DNA from 3 places in the Anoxybacillus sp. TBDG-1 genome. Region 3 is predicted to be linked to each of the others. Evidence: riboswitches for the same ligand, from Rfam matches in the RefSeq annotation. Region 3 holds a riboswitch; each other region holds the start of a gene.
What was found. A riboswitch is a leader RNA that binds a small molecule or an ion and turns the genes downstream of it on or off. The one in region 3 is predicted to bind S-adenosylmethionine.

Region 1 (4,928 bases), on a different contig from region 3:
TAAACGCGTTTAACGTCTCATCGGTTGTGTCGAATAACAATGCCTCGGCTAAACGTACTTCTTCTTCTGGAATGGAAGCGAACCGCTCTAATTTTTCCGTATTGACGATTGCATAATCGAGCCCGGCTTGTGTGCAGTAGTATAAAAAGACGGAGTTTAACACTTCACGTCCGACAGGTGGCAAACCGAAGGACACGTTACTAATGCCAAGTATCGTTAAACAGTTTGGCAAATGTTGTTTAATGAGACGAATGCCTTCGATCGTCTCTTTTGCTGCGCCAATATATTGTTCGTCTCCTGTACCGATCGGAAAAACGAGCGGATCGAAAATAATGTCGTGCGGTGAAATACCGTATTTGTTGACAAGCAAATCGTATGAACGAAGGGCGATGTCCAGCTTTCGTTTCGCGTCAATCGCCATCCCTTGTTCGTCAATCGTGCCGACGACGACCGCAGCCCCGTATTGATGAAGAAGTGGAACAATTTTTTCAAACCGCTCTTCTCCGTCTTCTAAATTAATGGAGTTAATGATCGCTTTTCCTTGCGAGTACGATAATGCACAGGCGATGACGTTTTCATCTGTCGAGTCGATAACGAGCGGCACTTTCACTTTTTTCACGACTTGTTGAATAAATCGCTCCATATCTTCTTTTTCATCGCGGTCAGGGTCAGCTAAACAAATGTCGATGACGTGCGCCCCGTTTTTTACTTGGGCACGGGCAATTTCTGCCGCTTCTTCATATTTTCCTTCCGCAATGAGTCGCTTAAATTTGCGCGAACCGATGACGTTCGTCCGTTCTCCGACAAAAAGCGGGCGCATCGTTTCGTCGTAAATGAGCGCATCGATGCCAGAGACGGCGTGCATCGCAAACTGCTTCGGAATCGTGCGCGGTGGGATGTCGCGAACGGCTTCGGCAATGGCGCGAATATGTTCCGGCGTCGTGCCGCAACAGCCGCCGACGATATTTAACCATCCTTTTTCGGCAAATTGGCGAATTTTTTTCGCGAGCATGTCCGGCGTTTCGTGATAATGTCCTTCTTCGTCAGGAAGCCCAGCGTTTGGATAACAGCTGACGGCGGTGTTTGCTAATGAAGCGAGCGAGCGCAAATGATCGGTCATAAATTCAGGACCCGTTGCGCAGTTTAAACCGACCGCAAATGGTTTCATATGTTGGATCGAAATAAAAAACGATTCGATCGTTTGCCCCGCAAGCGTCGTTCCCATCGGTTCAATTGTTCCGGAAATCATAAGCGGCACTTGCTTTCCGACCGTTTTGAACGCTTCGGTTATGCCGAGAAAAGCTGCTTTCACGTTTAACGTATCTTGGCACGTTTCTAATAACAACAAATCGACACCGCCAAGCAGTAAGCCACGCGCTTGTTCTTCGTAGGAAGAAACAAGTTCAGCAAACGTTGCTCCGCCTGTAACGGACAGCGTTTTTGTCGTCGGACCCATCGATCCAGCGACAAAGCGCGGGTGTGCAGTCGTCGCATATTTTTCTGCCGCGAGTTTCGCGAGTTTAGCGGCTTCGATATTTAATTCAAGCGCCAAATGGCCGAGGTTGTATTCGTCTAAGACGATGCGTGTCGCTCCGAACGTATTCGTTTCAACGATGTCTGCTCCTGCGGCAAAATACGCTTCATGAATGTGAGAAATGACGTGTGGAGCAGTGAGCGTTAAATATTCGTTACATCCTTCGTACGCTTCACCGCCAAAATCTTCCGCTGTCAAGTTTGCTGCTTGAATCATCGTTCCCATCGCACCGTCAATAATTAAAATTTTTTTCTCAAGCTGTTCAAATAAACTAGCCATGATAAACCGTCCTTTCTTTTGTGAGCCGCTCTTTTTCATGGATGTAGCGAACGAGTTCGACTGTCATGTCGTAACGTAAAAATGGTGTAATTAAATAAATGCCTTGGAATAAATCGAATGCTGCATCGATGAGTGATTTGGCGATTGCCAAGCCTTCTTTTGTTGATTGAACAGGATCGTTGGCGCACGCAGCCATGCGGGCACGAATGTCGTCTGACAGCGTAATGCCTGGCACTTCATGATGTAAAAAGTCAGCGTTTCGCGCGCTTGTAATCGGCATAATGCCAATGTAAATCGGCGTTGGTACATGTTTTGTCGCTTCATATACGTCTTCGATTTGTTTTTCGCTATACAGCGGCTGTGTTAAAAAGTAGTGCGCCCCGCATTCAATTTTTTTCTCTAGCCGCTTGACCGCTTTATCTAAGTGGCGCACGTTCGGGTTAAAGGCTGCAGCGATGGAAAAATTCGTTTTTTGTCCGAGCGGTTTGCCTGAATACGAAAGCCCTTCGTTAAATTGCCGAATTAACGAAATGAGGTCAAACGATGATAAATCGTATACGGACGTCGCGCCTGGAAAATCGCCGACTTTGGACGGGTCGCCTGTTAAAGCGAGTACATCGGTTATGCCGAGCGTATGAAGCCCCATTAAATGCGACTGCAAGCCGATTAAGTTGCGGTCACGGCACGTAATATGAATGAGCGGGCGTATATTTAGTTGTTGTTTGACGATCGTTCCGACAGCGACGTTGCTAATGCGAGGCGTCGCAAGCGAGTTGTCGGCAAGCGTTAGCGCGTCAATACGTGCTTCTTTTAATGCTTTTGCGCCTTCTAAAAATTTCGTTAAGCCGAGTTTTTTTGGCGGATCGAGCTCGACGATAATTGAACGTCGCGTGCGTGCAATGTCGGCAAGGGAAGGTTGTTTCGTTTGTTCTGCTTCTTGAACGACAATTGTATGCCGTTGTTTCACTTCTTTTTTATATACAGGTGTGCGGTCGGGAAGGGCGCGAGCAATCGCGGCAATATGTTTTGGCGTTGTGCCGCAACAGCCGCCGATGAGCCGTACCCCTTGATCACGAAACGCACGAGCCGTTTCTTCAAAATATTGTTCGCTCGTTTCGTAAATGAATCGTCCGTCGCGATATTGCGGCAAGCTCGCGTTCGGGTACACCGATAAAAAGGCGCGCGTTGGAATCGGCACTTCTTCGAGCGAGCGCAACATATGATATGGACCGAGATGGCAGTTTAAGCCGACGACATCGGCGCCAAGTTGTTCTAATTGATAAAGCGCTTCAGCAAGCGGCATACCTTGTTGCAAGACGCCAATGTCATGAAGCGTGACGTGGGCGATGATCGGCAACGTCGTTTCTTTACGAGCGATGGAAAGAACGGTTTGTAATTCTTCGAAATCGTAATACGTTTCAAGTAAAAGTCCGTCAACTTCTTCGTTTAACAAAACATACAGCTGTTCACGAAACGTCCGTTTCACTTCTTCAAGTGAAATCGTGCTTTTGTTTGTGCTGCGCAATCCTCCGATCGTACCGAGCACGTAGGCGCGTCCTTTTGCCGCTTTTTTGGCAAGTTGGACAGCCGCTTTATTGATTTCTTTTACATCATCTTGCAAGCCGTAGCGGGCGAGTTTCACATAGTTAGCACCATATGTGTTTGTTTGGATCACTTCAGCTCCTGCATCAATATACGCTTCGTGAATATGGATAATTTCTTTAGGTTTTGTGACGTTTAATTCTTCAAAGCAACGATCAATGCCGTGCGCATATAATAACGTTCCCATCGCTCCATCTGCGATGACGATGCGTTCTTTTAAATCATCTAACAATCCCACATCCATTCCTCCGTTTCCTTTTCAAACTAAAACGTCTTCTTCATAAGAAGAAGACGTTGGGCGCTTCTTCTTATCTTCCAAGCGAATCGCTTGTCTGGACTTAGCACCTTGACGATCGTCAGGTTGCTGAAGGTTCATCGGGCCAGTCCCTCCCCTTCTCTCGATAAGATGTTGTATGAAGTTACTCATAAATGTAACTGATTTTTTAGAAATATTCAACTATTTTTAATCGGAAAAGAAAAAGAAGGCAAAGCGCCTTCTTAACGATAGTTGACGAATTGGACGTCGATTGGCAAGTCTGCTTCGCGAATGGCGGCGATCACTTTTTGCAAATCATCTTTACTTTTGCCGCTGACGCGAATTTGATCTTCTTGAATTTGACTTTTTACTTTTAAGCCTGTATTTTTAATGATCGTGTTAATTTTTTTCGCGTTGTCTTTGTCGATGCCTTGGACGAGTTTGGCACGTTGGCGCACCGTTCCGCCAGAAGCAGGTTCAACTTTTCCGTATTGAATGTTTTTCGTCGGCACACCGCGCTTAATGAGCTTGCCGATGAGCACATCTTTGAGTTGTTCAAGTTTAAATTCATCGTCAGAAATTAAAACGAGCTCATCTTTTTCAAGTGAAATGTCGCTTTTGCTTCCTTTAAAATCATAGCGGTTTTGAATTTCTTTTAACGCGATGTTGACGGCGTTTGTTACTTCCGACAAATCGACTTTTGACACAATATCAAATGAACTTTCTTTTGACATAATGATCACCTCAATATGAATTCGTTGTGCTTCCATTATAGTCGATTGTTGGCATATGAACAACTTTACAAAATCTTTATATATAAAAAGTAAACAAATCGTCGAATCATGTCGATATAATAAACGAAGTAGGATTTGATCGAAAGATAAGGAGATGAGGGAATTTTATGAAAAAAATAATTTCACTCATGATGGCAGTTGTTTTGTTGATTGCCGCGGGGTGTTCACAAACGAGCTCCTTTCAGCCGAAAGAGCGTGTCAAAATTGGTATTATGTTGTCGGACGTCGGACTTGGTGATCAGTCGTTTAGCGATTCAGCGTTCCAAGGATTAATGAAAGCGAGAGATGAGCTCGGCATCTTTTTTGAATATCGCGAGTTAAAAGAAACAGGGACGTATGAGAAAGGGCTAACGGAGCTCGTTGAAGCAGGGAACGATCTCGTCATCGGACTCGGTTTTATGGTGCAACAAGATTTAGAAAAAGTCGCAAAAAAATATCCGAAACAGCAATTTATATTAATTGA
Region 2 (4,928 bases), on a different contig from region 3:
GAACATCGTGGGCGCATTGATGTCGAAAGCGAAGTCGGCGTTGGTACAACGTTTTATATTACTTTACCAATAAATAATGACATGCAATGAGCTGATATAGTACAATAGACTTATATGTCAAGACAGCTAAAGAGGTGAATGGCATGTTATTTAAACGCCTTCGTCCGTCGTTCAACGAATTGCTTGAAAAAGGGACAGACTATTCGTTTCACGGACGATTTGTTGATACGTTATCGTACAACCATTTTACAACCGAAGATTTCACAAAGTTAAAGCAAATTGATGAACTCATCGCCCCGCACAAACAAGAAATGGTTCGGCTCTTTTATGAAGGATTAAAACAAGTGCAGCCAGAAGCGGCAAAAACGATTACTGAAGCCCGCATCGAAGCATATTTGAACGCCTTTTTTAAGATGGAACGAAACCGCGCGTACGTTGATGAATCGCTTCGCTTTTTCCATTTGTTGCGTAAAGAACAAGTGAACGTTGGGAAGCTCATCGTTGCGTTTAACCAATTTAATTTCTTCGTTTTAACGACGTTGTTAGCGAGAGTAGCGCTTGCACCGAAACGGTGTTTAACGCTCATGGAGACATTGCAACGGGCAATTAACATCGAACAGCAACTTCTTGTCGAAGTGTACACAGAAACGATGATGGAACAAATCGCAAGCGGAACGGCAACGCTGATGGAACAAAACGCCGAAATTATGTTTATTAAAGATTTGCTTCAAGCGCTTGATCAACAAAATAGCGATGTGCAAATGGTAACCGCCGCAACAGAAGAAATGACGACAGCCGTATCGGAAGTAGCCCATGCGGCGACAGTGATCGCTGAAAAAACGACGACATCGGTTGAACGGGCAGAAAAAGGGCAACAAATGATGACGGAAGCGTTCGGAGAAATTATTGAAACGTCTGAACAATTTACGAATATGGTTGACCGTTTTGAACATTTACAACAACATTTAAGCGCGATTGAAAAAGTGATGCAGCTCGTTAACGGGATTGCAGATCAAACGAATTTGTTAGCGTTAAATGCATCGATTGAAGCAGCACGTGCTGGGGAATACGGAAAAGGGTTTTCGGTCGTCGCAGAAGAAATTCGCAAACTCGCTGACCATACGGTACAATCGCTCGGTGAAGTGCAGCGAAACGTCGGAGAATTGCGCGCCATTTCCTCCGAAGTATCATCAGCCATTTATTCCACGTCATCAACGATTCGCCAAGCGGTCCATCAAGCACAAGAAGCGATGCCGCTTTTACAAGAAATTGTATCTGCTATGGGAGACATTCAAGATAGCACAAATACGAACGCCGCGATTGCTGAAGAGCAAGCCGCTGCCGTCGATGAAATCGCAAGCCGTATGTCATCCATTGCTTCATTGACGGAATACGTGCGCGAGCTTGGTGAAAAAACAGGAAAGACAGTTCATGCATTAAGTCAAGCGATCGACCGTTTCCGTTTAAATATGGTAAATGAAAATAGCGTGAAACTATCTGCGAAAGCGCTATTGCATTTAGCAAAAACAGACCATTTATTATGGAAATGGCGCATTTACAATATGATTGTTGGCTACGAGAACGTTCGCCCGGAAGATGTCGCCTCTCACCATCAATGCCGATTAGGAAAATGGTACTTTGATGAACAAACGAAAAAACAACTGCAAGGCACGCCAGCGTACGAAAAGTTAAACGCCCCGCACGAGAAAGTGCACGCAGCGGCGAAAAAAGCGGCGGAAGCGTACGCCAAAGGGGATATAAAAGGTGCCGAAGCGCAACTGATCGAACTTGAGCAAGCATCTGCAGAAGTGATTCGTTTTATTGACGAATTAATTGAAAAAATAGAAAAAGAACGAACGTTTGAAACCCACCTCGCATAAGGTGGGTTATTTTTTGACCATATGGGACAACGCAAGTGCGAAAATTAAAATTGCTTCTCAAATAATGTCGGCAGTTTCGTTTCGTAGTCGCCAAAGATGATGCCTTTTTCGGTAATGATGCCGGTAATGAGTTCATGCGGTGTGACATCAAATGCCGGATTGTAGACGTTCACATCTGGCGCGATGCGCACGCCAGCGATATGTGTGACTTCTTCTTTCGGTCGCTCTTCAATCGGAATGTCGTCGCCTGTTTTCGTCTGTAAGTCGATCGTCGATAGCGGAGCGGCGACGTAAAACGGAATGTTGAACGCTTTCGCTAAAATGGCTAAGCCGAACGTGCCGATTTTGTTTGCTGTATCGCCGTTGGCGGCAATGCGATCCGCCCCGACGATGACAGCGGAAATGTGCTTTGCTTTCATTGTTTGTGCCGCCATGTTATCTGTAATGAGCGTCACATCAACACCAGCTTCGGATAGTTCCCATGCGGTTAGTCTTGCTCCTTGTAACACCGGTCGTGTTTCGCAAGCGTACGCATGAAGCGACATGCCTTTTTCTTTCGCTAAATGAAACGGCGCAAGCGCGGTGCCGTAACGGGCTGTGGCAATCGCCCCAGCATTGCAAATCGTCATGATACAGTCGCCGTCTTGAAACAAGGAAAGGGCATGTTCGCCGATGCGACGGCATACGTCTTCATCTTCGATTTGTATGCAAATCGCTTCATGAATAAGCGTCGTTTTCGCTTCGTTGACGGATTTTGCTTGCGCGACGCTTTTCATAAGCCGATCAAGCGCCCAAAATAAATTGACGGCGGTCGGACGCGAGCTCGCTAAATATTCACGGTCGCGTTTTAGTTCGGTATGAAATGTCGCTAAGTCATCGGTTTCATATGATTTCGCCGCAAGTGCTAAACCGTAGGCGGCAGTCATGCCGATTGCTGGTGCCCCGCGCACTTTTAACGTCACGATCGCGTCCCATACGTCTTTTATGTTTTTTAATTCTAAATATTCAGTCTTATGAGGCAACGCTTGTTGGTTTAAAATCGTAATATGTGTATCGTGCCATTGTACCGATTTCATTTTGTTCCTCCTAGCTGTTGACATGCACCGTTTGTTGTACAAGATGTTTCAAGTCTTTCATCGTCAATGTGTTTCGCTGCACGATGAGCTCACGACCGAGACGAAGGGCATGGCGTTTTGCGTGGAGTCGGTGTTCAAGCGGCAATTCATCAAGATCCGCCACATGCGCCAACCCGATCGTCCGGCGAATGACTTCACAGCCCGCAAAGCCGATCGCCTCAACGAGCGCATCGCTTATGATGTCATCAAGCACGCCACATGTGTGCGCATACGGTTCGTTGCTTTCGCGCCAAAGCTCAGCAAACGTGCGGGTAAACACGTCCCATGTGTTTTCAATATGAGCAAAAAGCGGTTTGCGGTCACGTTCATAACGAGAAAGGGCGTTTAATAGTAAATTAGCAAAAAATTGCCCTAAATCGAAGCCGATCGGACCGTAAAACGCAAATTCCGGATCGATCACTTTCGTTTCCTCGTCGCTTGCGAAAATGCTTCCCGTATGTAAATCGCCATGAAGCAACACATCTGCCTTTGTTAAAAAAAGCCGTTTTAATTTCGCTGTTTCGCGTTTTAATACGTCATCCTGCCAAAGTTGTTCGACATCCGCACGAAGCTCTGTTTCAAAGTTGTTCGTGTCGTGGTCAAAAAACGGATCAGTAAAGACGAGATCTTCTGTAATTTTACATAGCTCTGGATTTGTAAACTGTTGTACGAGCTTCTTTTTTTGTTGTTGATTCATGCCAAAGTCCGACGTGTAAAACGCCGTTTTGGCGACAAATTCGCCAATATGTTCCGATAAACGCGGGAACGTTTTTCCCTCGATCAGCCCGCGGCGTGCAATTTGTAAATGCGATAAATCTTCCATCACCGTAATAGCTAATGTCTCATCGGAATAGTACACTTTCGGAACATAGTGAGGGACGTAGCTCGCGAACGTGCGCAACGCTTGGCTTTCAATTGTTGCCCGTTTTAATGTCAGCGGCCAGCTTTCGCCAACGACTTTTGCATACGGCAACGCTTGTTTAATGATGATGCTGTCGTTTGTTCGTTCGTTGACGATGCGAAAGACGAGATTTAAGTTCCCATCACCAATTTCTTCGCTAGAAAGAAGCGCATCTTCCCCAAATAGCCCTAAACGAACAGCAAGAGCAATCGCTTTTTGTTCTGTCAATGGTTCGTACATACACATGCCTCCTCCCAAAATAAAAAACCTCTTTCGCTGAACGAAAGAGGTTTGAAGTTTGCTTCGCACCTCTTATCTCTCAGCCTACTGCTGCAAGAATTAGCACCGTGCGTCATCGCCGGTTGCCGGGCTTCATCGGGCTCGTCCCTCCACCTGCTCTTGATAAGAGTGTTTATCGTTATTTGAATGTTCTAAACAGTGAAAACGTTTCGTGAATTCGCTTGATTCGAATCATACATCGCTTTATGCTCGTTTGTCAATCCTTTTTTTCAAAAATTTTATACACATCTGGGCGACGATCGGAAAAAATCGGGATGTGCCCGCGCGCATGTTGCACTTCGTTTATGTCAATATTCGCCGCAATGATCCCTTTTTGTTCGTCCCCTTCAACAAGCACGTTTCCCCACGGATCAATGATCAGCGAATGTCCAGCAAACACGTTGTTCGGGTCTTTTCCCGAGCGGTTGCAAGCGACGACGTAACATTGATTTTCGATCGCCCGCGCCGTTAATAGCGTACGCCAATGATGAAGGCGAGAAAGCGGCCATTCCGCAACGACAAATAATACTTCTGCACCATGCAGCGCATGCGCGCGAATCCATTCTGGAAAACGAATGTCGTAACAAATGACGCCGGCGCACGTCGTTTCATCGAGCGAAAATAGCCCCATCGTTTCTCCAGCTTGCAAATACAAATGCTCATCCATCAATTGGAACAAATGAAGTTTACTATATTCGCCAACGACGTCGCCGTTTCGGTTGACGACATACATCGTATTTGTCATTCGTTCGT
Region 3 (4,928 bases):
TCGCTGCTACGGAGATACCCGTCATATACAACGTTTCCATCGTTGCCGCCCATATTTTATCCCAAACGATGTTCGGAAATAGTTCATTGGACATTCGCCAACACCTCCACTTCAACTTCTTGCTGGCGAATAAAAGCGAGCGCTTGCTCAATTTCTTCATTCGCACCGTCTAAATGAATGAACAACACCCCATATGAACCATGATGCGTCTGCGAAATTTTCCCTTGTAAAATATTCACGTTTAAATCAAATTGGCGAATGAGTTGCGTGATGAGCGGTTGCTCAGTCGCTTCGCCGACAAACGTAAGCTGAACGACTTTTCCATTCGGATAACGTTCAAGAAGATGCAACATCGCCTCTTTCGTCTCCTCCGGCTCCGTCACTTGTTGGACGAATCGTTTCGTAATCGGTTGTTCTGGCTTACGGAACACGTGAAGCACTTCGCCCATTTCGACAATTTTTCCGTTTTCCATTACCGCTACACGATCACAAATTTTACGAATAACGTGCATTTCGTGTGTAATTAATACAATCGTTAAACCGAGACGTTTGTTAATGTCAACAAGCAAATCTAAAATTGAATCGGTCGTTTGTGGATCAAGCGCCGACGTTGCTTCGTCACATAATAACACTTTCGGGTTGTTCGCTAATGCGCGCGCAATGCCGACACGCTGCTTTTGTCCTCCGCTCAGTTGTGACGGATACGCATGTTCTCTTCCTTGCAAACCAACGAGTTGAATGAGCTCATCGACACGCTTCATCCGTTCCTCTTTCGGCACACCCGCAATTTCTAACGGGAAAGCAATATTTTCACGCACTGTTCGCGACCAAAGTAAATTAAAATGTTGGAAAATCATCCCGATTTGCTGACGCGCTTGTCGTAATTGTTTCCCACTAATTTTCCCCATATCTTTCCCATCAACAATCACTTCACCGCTCGTCGGCTTTTCTAATCCATTTAATAGCCGAATGAGCGAACTTTTTCCTGCTCCACTATAACCGATGATGCCGAAAATTTCCCCTTGTTCGATATGCAAGTTTACACGATCAACCGCCGTCACATGCCCACTTGCTGCTTTGTATACTTTCGTTACGTTTGATAAAGTAATCATGCTGTCACCTTCCTTCCATGAAAAAAGCCTTTCTGCTCAAGAGAACAGAAAGGCGTCATCATCCATTCTGTCTCTTATCTCTCAAAGCAAACGCTTTGTGTGAATTGGCACCATTTCAGCAGCGCTGACGGTTGCCGGGTTTCATCGGGCACATCCCTCCACCTCTCTTGATAAGAGCGCGTTCAAACACTTTATTCAGTTAACGTTTTAATACACTTAAGAAACTTTTTAAACTACGAATGTGAGTATATCATCGAAAGAAGGACAGTGTCAATAACATTTTTTTAACTATTTTAGCCACACAATGAGATGAACCGAATATATAACATAGTCAATCATTACTTTTCGGATGTCAAGCGACGAACAATAAACTGTTTTGTTTTACGGAAATGTTTACGGAAATGCAAGGGGCTCATCCAAGATGTACTCACGCCTCTAGATCAGCCCCCACAGTTTAAAAAATGAAGTTAAACGCTTTACGAATTATATAATGAACACTTTAATTATATTCTTCTTCTATTTTCGAAAAATTAGAGGTTTTGTCACGAACAGGAGCGGTCGCTCAAACGCTACGATTGCAACTCATAATAATGAAAGGTGCTAGTCGGAATATATAACTAGCACCTTTCATGCCTACACTTGCGAATATACGGAACGGACACCTGTCGCCGCTTCAATCGCTTGTTCTAAGTCTTCGATTAAATCCTCTACATTTTCAATACCAATAGATAAACGAATCATATCTTCTGTTACACCAGATGCTTGTAAATCTTCCATGCTTAGTTGTTGATGCGTCGTGCTTGCTGGATGAATAATTAAACTTTTCGCATCTCCAACGTTTGCCACATGCGACCAAAGCTTCACATTGTTAATAAGTGCAGCTCCTGCTTCCCTTCCTCCTTGAATGCCAAAAACGACGACTGCTCCCGCCCCTTTTGGCATATATTTTTTCGCTAGCTCTTTTGCTGGGTGATTGTCATGTTCAGGGTACAACACCCAATTGACTGCTGGATGTTTGTCTAAATACTCAACAATTTTTCTCGTGTTTGCAATATGTTCTTTCATGCGTACGTGTAACGTTTCAATCCCTAAATTAAACTGAAATGCGTTGAACGGGCTAATCGCTGGTCCTAAATCACGTAACAACTGCACACGTGCTTTCACAATATACGCTGCCGCTCCGATGTCTGCATAGATGAGGTTATGATAGCTCGGATCTGGTGTCGTAAACGATGAAAACTTTGGCGAATTCCAATCAAAATTTCCACCATCGACAATGATGCCTCCTAGCGTCGTCCCGTTGCCAAGCAACCATTTCGTCGCAGAATGAACGACAATGTCTGCTCCATGTTCAATCGGACGGCAAAGATAAGGCGTCGCAAACGTATTATCAATAATGAGCGGAATGCCTGCTTCGTGAGCAACCTCCGCAACCGCCTCAATATCTAACACGTGCAAGCTCGGATTGCCGATCGTTTCCGCAAAAATAGCTTTCGTTTTCGGTGTAATCGCAGCGCGGAAATTTTCTGGGTCAGCTGGATCGACAAAATGAGTTGTAATGCCGTATTTCGGTAACGTATTTGCAAACAAATTGTACGTCCCTCCATACAGCGTAGAAGCAGAAACGATGTCATCTCCTGCTTGAGTGACGTTTAAAATGGCCATCGTAATCGCCGCCATGCCGCTCGCTACCGCTAAAGCTCCTACACCGCCTTCGAGCTTAGCCACTCGTTCTTCAAATACAGTAACCGTCGGATTGTGAATGCGTGTATAAATGTACCCCGCTTCTTTTAATGCAAATAAATTGGCCGCATGCTCTGTGCTATCAAACAAATACGCATTTGACTGATAAATCGGTACCGCACGCGCTTTCGTTACCGGATCGGTTTGTAGTCCCCCGTGCACAGCAATCGTCTCAAATTTCATCGTTTCTCCCCCTGATCGAATAATTGTTGAATATTTTGAATTTTAACACGATAAAAATAGCTCGTCAATGAACAAGATCGTACGGTTTCGCAAGAAAAAAGATCGATTCTAACAATAAAATGTGACGAAACGATGCTGTGACGGATAATTCATTTAACCGAAGCTGTTGTTGGAGTTTTAACGAACCTTTTAATAATGACATGATCGCTTGTGCTGAACCACGAATCGTAATCATTCGCTCCGAATTTACTTCTTCAACACGACGAATACCTTCTTTTGATACGCACAATAATACTTGCCTGCCTTCCCATTGCAATTGAATATATAAACAGTCACTCGGCAAAATCGGTGTTAACATGTTCATTCGACCGCCCCCATCCCATATTTTTCATATTCCATTGTTTCCATATGAAGACGAGTAGTTCCTGCTATAAACGATCGACAAATGTCTTCTTTCCTCGTCAATTTCCCAAGAAATATGTCGAAAGCTGGCTTATTCAGCCAGCTTTCGCAACGTTTCATATAAGTATGGAACCGAATGAAAAGCATATATTTTTTGGACAAGTTGGTCATGTTGAAAAATAAGTAAGCAAGGAACGCTTTCAATGCACCACTCAACCGCTTTGTCCGGCACATAGTTTAAATCTTGACGCTCAAATGTAACGGTTGGCAATAACTGTTCAAGTACATCAACCATTCGACTTGCCACTTGACACGTGCCACATAATGGTGCATACATATAGACAACTTTCACGACAATCTCACACAACTTTCTATAAATATTGTGCGTGTACATCGATGTTTGCACTCAATAATACAACCGCAATGTGATGCTTCGGAGCAGCTGCCACTTCACGATACATTTTATCAATATATAAATGCTCAGCTTGCGGAAACTCACGGCGAAGTTGACGACGCAACTTTTCCCCTGCTTCATCGGAATCAACTAAAATGTACACATCTTTATCGTACAAAGCATCGATTAATTCATCAAGTTTGGCGGTGCCGAGCGTTCCGTTTGTGCATATAATTTCAACAGGCTCACTAATGATGCTTTCGATTTTTCGTTTATCTGAGCGCCCTTCCACAATAATTACTTTTTCTACCCCAACAATCGCCATCGTCATCACCTTGCACATTCATTTATGTATATTATATTCGTTTTCGTTCGCTTTTTCTCCTTTTATGAAATCGAAAAGGACAGCGATGTCGCTGCCCTTAACACCAACCACCTTCTGTATCACAATCGACGTATTTTGCATCTGGATTTTCAGTAACTGTCACGCTTTTCAATATGCGCCCATTTTGCTGTTCATATCCACGTTTCAACTTAAACTCATTCGTTTCTTGAACAAATTCCCCAATACATTCATTGTCATAAAATAGTTGAAAGCTACCATGTTCATTCAATTTACCGATGACGTGTTGTGTAATATCCATCGTTTTTTGTTTCAACAAAAAAGACACCCCTGTTTCATAGGGTGCCCTGTGAGTTCTTTTTTAGTCTTCGTTAATCATTTGCTCATATTGTTCGGCAGTTAATAGGTTGTCCACTTCACTTAGATCGCTTGGCTCAATGACAATCATCCACGCTTTGTCATACGGTGATTCATTCACGTACTCTGGATTATCCTTTAACTCTTCATTCACAGCTATCACTTTGCCACTGATCGGTGCATATAATTCAGATACTGTTTTTACTGATTCCACACTACCAAATGGTTCGTTCGCTGTAAGTTGTGCGCCGACTTCTGGCAATTCAACGAATACGATATCGCCGAGTTCTGACTGGGCAAAATCTGTGATCCCGATACGAACCGTATTTCCTTCGACACGCACCCATTCATGTTCTTGTGAATAACGCAGCTCTTTTGGAATGCTCATCGTTTT

Region 1: linked by a shared signal. The riboswitch ahead of ACYQY7_RS05175 (bifunctional homocysteine S-methyltransferase/methylenetetrahydrofolate reductase) and the one ahead of ACYQY7_RS08695 (methionine ABC transporter ATP-binding protein) in region 3 are both predicted to bind S-adenosylmethionine.
Region 2: linked by a shared signal. The riboswitch ahead of mtnK (S-methyl-5-thioribose kinase) and the one ahead of ACYQY7_RS08695 (methionine ABC transporter ATP-binding protein) in region 3 are both predicted to bind S-adenosylmethionine.

Annotation. Positions count from the first base shown of each region.
Region 1 is NZ_JBTZSY010000011.1:49,399-54,326, forward strand. It holds gene metH (methionine synthase) at 1-1,813, opposite strand, end outside; gene ACYQY7_RS05175 (bifunctional homocysteine S-methyltransferase/methylenetetrahydrofolate reductase) at 1,806-3,653, opposite strand; SAM riboswitch class I at 3,721-3,823, opposite strand; gene ACYQY7_RS05180 (YajQ family cyclic di-GMP-binding protein) at 3,914-4,405, opposite strand; gene ACYQY7_RS05185 (BMP family lipoprotein) at 4,573-4,928, shown strand, end outside.
Region 2 is NZ_JBTZSY010000017.1:18,925-23,852, forward strand. It holds gene ACYQY7_RS06980 (PAS domain S-box protein) at 1-90, shown strand, start outside; gene ACYQY7_RS06985 (methyl-accepting chemotaxis protein) at 144-1,880, shown strand; gene mtnA (S-methyl-5-thioribose-1-phosphate isomerase) at 1,925-2,956, opposite strand; gene mtnK (S-methyl-5-thioribose kinase) at 2,967-4,136, opposite strand; SAM riboswitch class I at 4,206-4,305, opposite strand; gene ACYQY7_RS07000 (carbon-nitrogen family hydrolase) at 4,393-4,928, opposite strand, start outside.
Region 3 is NZ_JBTZSY010000024.1:19,074-24,001, reverse strand. It holds gene ACYQY7_RS08700 (methionine ABC transporter permease) at 1-94, opposite strand, end outside; gene ACYQY7_RS08695 (methionine ABC transporter ATP-binding protein) at 84-1,112, opposite strand; SAM riboswitch class I at 1,184-1,289, opposite strand; gene ACYQY7_RS08690 (O-acetylhomoserine aminocarboxypropyltransferase/cysteine synthase family protein) at 1,746-3,038, opposite strand; gene ACYQY7_RS08685 (sterol-binding protein) at 3,103-3,402, opposite strand; gene ACYQY7_RS08680 (thioredoxin family protein) at 3,532-3,834, opposite strand; gene ACYQY7_RS08675 (toprim domain-containing protein) at 3,812-4,159, opposite strand; gene ACYQY7_RS08670 (YusG family protein) at 4,257-4,505, opposite strand; gene gcvH (glycine cleavage system protein GcvH) at 4,539-4,922, opposite strand.